DNA from 2 places in the Enterobacter sp. B79-1 genome. Region 1 is predicted to be linked to the other one. Evidence: predicted binding sites of a transcription regulator. Region 1 holds the regulator's gene; the other holds the start of a gene.

Region 1 (2,402 bases):
CCAGACGCCCACCACCGGCAAGATCACCTGCCAGATGAGATAGTGGCCCGCCAGTTCGCGTAAAGCCGGTAACGACGTGAGTAACGCGATAATGTCGCTGCCGAAACAGGCATAAATCAGTGCGAACGCCAGCGCGACCAGACCTGATTGACGGCAAGCCGCCCGCCACACCTCGCGGAGCTGGCCACTTTCACGCGCACCGTATGCCTGCCCGGAGTGCGCCTCCACGGCGTATGCAAAGCCGTCCAGCGCATACGCGGTAAACGTCAGCAATGTCATCAGCACCGCATTTACCGCAACGATCTCAGGCCCAAGACGGGCACCAAAAACCGTTAACGCACCAAAACAGAGCTGCAGCAGGAGCGAGCGAAGCATGATGTCCCGGTTCAGCGCCAGCAGCTTGCGGATGTTGCCGCGCCACGCGGTTTTCAGCATGACGAGGGAGATTCCACGCATGGCCAGTACGCGCCAGACCATCCACAGGCCGATGATAAACGTGCCGTATTCTGCGACTGCGGTTGCCAGTGCCGCGCCCCGTACGTTCATGTGCAGGCCCATCACCAGCCAGAGGTCGAGCACGATGTTCAAAAGGTTTCCCACCACCAGCAGGATGACCGGCGCACGAGCGTACTGCACGCCCAGCAGCCAGCCCAGCAGAACCAGGTTTGCCAGCGATGCGGGCGCGCTGAGCCAGCGGATTTCAAGAAAGCGACGCGCCTGCTCCAGCACCGCCTCGCTGCCGCCCACAATGTGCAGCGCCAAATCAATCAGCGGCGTGCGAAACAGCACGATTAACGCGCCTGCCCCAAGCGCCAGAATGAGTGGCTGAACCAGCGCCCGCGCCAGTCGCAGCGGCTCTTTCGCGCCATAGGCTTGTGCCGTCAGGCCCGTGGTACTCATGCGTAAGAAGAGCAGGAGCATAAAGAGAAAACTGGTCGCCGTTGCGCCAATCGCCACGCCGCCCAGATAAACGGGAGAATCCAGATGACCAATCACCGCGGTGTCCACCAGGCCAAGCAGGGGAACGGTGATATTGGAAAAAATCATCGGCAGTGCAAGACGCCACAATGCCTTATCAGAAGCTGTCAGCAGTGACATGAAAAATACCGGGAATGGAAAATGATCCAGGCTACGGAGACCCGTAGCCTGTCAGGAAGACGTTACAGCCATTCACCGTTGCGGATAACACCAACGGCCAGACCTTCAATGGAGAAGTTCTGTTCGCGCAGATCCACCACAATCGGGGAGAATTCGTTATTTTCGGGCAGCAGCTGTACGGTGTTGCCCTGTTTTTTCAGTCGTTTGACGGTCACTTCATCATCAATACGCGCGACCACAACCTGACCGTTACGTACATCCTGCGTTTTGTGAACGGCCAGCAGATCGCCGTCAAGAATGCCGATATCTTTCATGGACATCCCGCTGACGCGCAGCAGGAAATCTGCACTCGGTTTGAACATACCAGGATCGACCTGATAGTGACCTTCAATATGCTGCTGGGCCAACAGAGGTTCACCTGCGGCGACGCGACCAATCAGCGGAATACCTGTCTCTTCTTCCACCAGCAGACGAATGCCGCGAGACGCGCCAGACACAATTTCAATCACACCTTTGCGCGCCAGCGCTTTCAGGTGTTCCTCGGCCGCATTTGGAGAACGGAAGCCCAGACGCTGAGCGATTTCCGCACGCGTGGGTGGCATACCCGTCTGGCCGATATGATCCCGGATGAGATCAAACACCTCTTGCTGCCTGGTCGTTAACGCTTTCATTCCGCCCCCTGGGTGTATATACAGTTATGCTGTGAGTATATACAGTCAAAGGCGATTTTGGAACCAAAAACTGCACAAAAAACCAGGGACTTAATTATTCCTCGAGGCTCATCGGAAATGTGACCAAAGCAACGTGACCCAGGTAATCGCTGCCGTGATAATCGCCAACAGCACAGCGGCAGACCCCATGTCTTTCGCACGGCCAGAAAGTTCGTGGAAATCTGAACCGATACGGTCCACAACCGCCTCAATAGCGCTATTGAGAATTTCCACTATCATCACCAAAAGAACAGAGCCGATGAGAAGCACGCGGGTAATAGCATCAACATCAAGGAAACAGGCGATGATAACCGCGACGATAGCGGCAACGCCCTCCTGGCGAAACGCGGCTTCATTGACCCATGCGGCACGGAAACCTTTCCATGAATAGCCGGCAGCTTTGATGATTCGAGTTAACCCAGTGGTATTATTGGCCATTAATAGAACCTTTTATTGTAAATAGCGTCAGTAACTCTGGCAGCAGCGCGTTTCGCTGTAGCCTGAAGTATGACGGGTAACAACAGAAATTTTGCGCGCTTTCTGTTATCCTTGCGCCGCAATTGCATTATTAACCAGAGGCTTTACATCGTTTAT
Region 2 (2,402 bases), on a different contig from region 1:
TGAAACGGGCGCGCTGCGCTTCGGCGCGTACTTCATACGGGCTCTGGCGCTGGCTGTCCTGTGCGGTGATGGCCGCCAGGCGTTTTTCCACCGCCGGGTTGTGCACACGGGCCGAGTGACGACGCGCCTGGATCGGCGCGCTCCATTCGGTAATCGCCGCCGTCTCGCCGTTGTTCAGCGCGTCGCGCAGCAGCGTCAGCTCTTCGCACTTTTGCAGGGCGAAGGCAAACCAGCTTTTCACTTCAGGGTCGAGACGGGTCTCCACGCTGAGATCGATTGGGCTGTGCAGCAGCGAGCAAGAGGATGCCACCCACAGCTCACGTTTGCCGACAATATCTTTGATTTGTGCATATTTCTCGGTCAGATCGGCACGCCAGACGTTGCGACCGTTAACCAACCCGGCAGAAAGCAGCCAGTCCGCTGGCAGGCGCTTGTGCAGCTCCGCGACATCGTCTTTACCGTGAACGAGGTCAACGTGCAGGCCCTGAACCGGCAGCGCGGTAATGGTTTTAAGGTTTGGCGTCACGCCTTCGAAATAGGTTGTGAGCAGCAGCTTCACTTGCCCGGTGAGCGCGTCATACGCCGGTTTGAAGGCATCAAGCCACGCCTGCGGCAGCTCGAGCACCAGCGCGGGTTCGTCGATTTGCACCCACTGAATGCCGCGCTTGCCCAGCTCAATCAGCACCTGTTTGTAGACCGGCAGAATATCGTTCAGCAGGCTGAGGCGGTCAAACTGTTCGCCTTTTACTTTACCCAGCCACAGGTAGGTGACTGGCCCCAGCAATACGGGCTTCACCTGATGACCCAGCGCCAGCGCTTCGTCCACTTCATCCAGCAGCTGCGTCCAGGTCAGCCTGAACTGCTGACCTTTCACGAACTCCGGCACCATATAGTGATAGTTGGTGTTGAACCACTTAGTCATTTCCGCCGCTGCCGCTGGCTCCCCCGTTGGTGCACGGCCACGGCCGATGCGGAACAGAGTATCGATATCTACCGATCCATCTTTGTTCTGATGACGAGCCGGCACGTTGCCAAGCAGCAGGCTGGTCGTCAGAACATGGTCGTACCAGGCGAAATCGCCCACCGGCAGCAGGTCAATGCCCGCCTGTTTTTGCTGCTCCCAGTGACGGGCGCGCAGCTCGCGTCCCACCGTCAGCAGTTCTTCACGGGTGGTGTTACCCGCCCAGTAGCTTTCTTGCGCTTTTTTCAGTTCGCGGCGCAGGCCAACGCGAGGAAAACCGAGAGTGTGATTGCGGATTGTCATGTTATGCCCCTTGTGAAATTTGTTATTTAGACGTCCAGATGTTTACACATCTATAATTGGCAGGTACTGTATATTCCTCAAGCGCAAAATGTTCATGGCGAAGTGAAGGACTTTCATGATCGAGATTAAACACCTGAAAACGCTACAAGCGTTGCGGAACTGCGGTTCTCTTGCGGCAGCGGCGGCCACGCTGCACCAGACCCAGTCTGCCCTTTCTCACCAGTTCAGCGATCTGGAACAACGCCTCGGCTTTCGTCTTTTTGTGCGTAAGAGCCAGCCTTTGCGCTTTACGCCGCAGGGTGAAATTCTGCTGCAACTGGCAAATCAGGTACTGCCGCAGATCGCCAGCGCGCTGCAGTCCTGTAACGAGCCGCAGCAAACCAAACTGCGTATTGCCATTGAGTGCCATAGCTGTATTCAGTGGCTGACCCCCGCGCTTGAGAACTTCCGCCAGAAGTGGCCGCAGGTGGAGATGGACTTTACATCCGGCGTGACCTTTGACCCGCAGCCGTCGCTGCAGCAGGGCGAGCTGGATCTGGTGATGACGTCAGATATTCTGCCGCGCAGCGGCCTGCACTATTCGCCGATGTTTGATTATGAAGTGCGCCTGGTGCTGGCCCCGGACCATCCGCTGGCCAGTAAAACGCGCATCACGCCGGAAGATCTGGCGACAGAAACGCTGCTGATTTATCCCGTGCAGCGCAGTCGCCTGGATATCTGGCGCCACTTCCTGCAGCCCGCGGGGATTAGCCCACAGCTGAAAAGCGTGGATAACACGTTGCTGTTGATACAGATGGTGGCGGCCAGAATGGGCATCGCGGCATTGCCGCACTGGGTGGTGGAGAGTTTTGAACGCCAGGGTCTGGTGGTGACCAAAACCCTGGGTGAAGGACTGTGGAGCAGGCTGTACGCCGCCGTGCGCGATGGCGAGCAGCGTCAGCCGATTACGGAAGCGTTTATTCGCTCAGCGCGGAACCACGCGTGCGACCATCTTCCCTTTGTGCGGAGCGCGGAGCGACCCAACGGCGATGTACCCACAGCGAAGCCAGGATCACCGCTCCCCCAATAAGGAAACTCGGCCAGTGCGGCTGTTGCTGCCAGATGGCGAGATTGACCAGCAGCCCTGCCGGGACATGCA

Evidence for each region. Region 1 encodes LexA, which represses DNA repair genes until DNA is damaged. Its sites were predicted from a motif close to TNCTGTATGTACATACAGNA; they were not measured.
Region 2: the regulator LexA is predicted to act here: its motif matches at 1,329-1,348, upstream of metR (HTH-type transcriptional regulator MetR).

Annotation. Positions count from the first base shown of each region.
Region 1 is NZ_JBYAZJ010000011.1:64,478-66,879, forward strand. It holds gene dinF (MATE family efflux transporter DinF) at 1-1,098, opposite strand, end outside; gene lexA (transcriptional repressor LexA) at 1,161-1,769, opposite strand; gene AC2T6E_RS21670 (diacylglycerol kinase) at 1,878-2,246, opposite strand; gene plsB (glycerol-3-phosphate 1-O-acyltransferase PlsB) at 2,401-2,402, shown strand, end outside.
Region 2 is NZ_JBYAZJ010000006.1:39,049-41,450, forward strand. It holds gene metE (5-methyltetrahydropteroyltriglutamate--homocysteine S-methyltransferase) at 1-1,264, opposite strand, end outside; gene metR (HTH-type transcriptional regulator MetR) at 1,380-2,333, shown strand; gene AC2T6E_RS16640 (carboxylate/amino acid/amine transporter) at 2,221-2,402, opposite strand, start outside.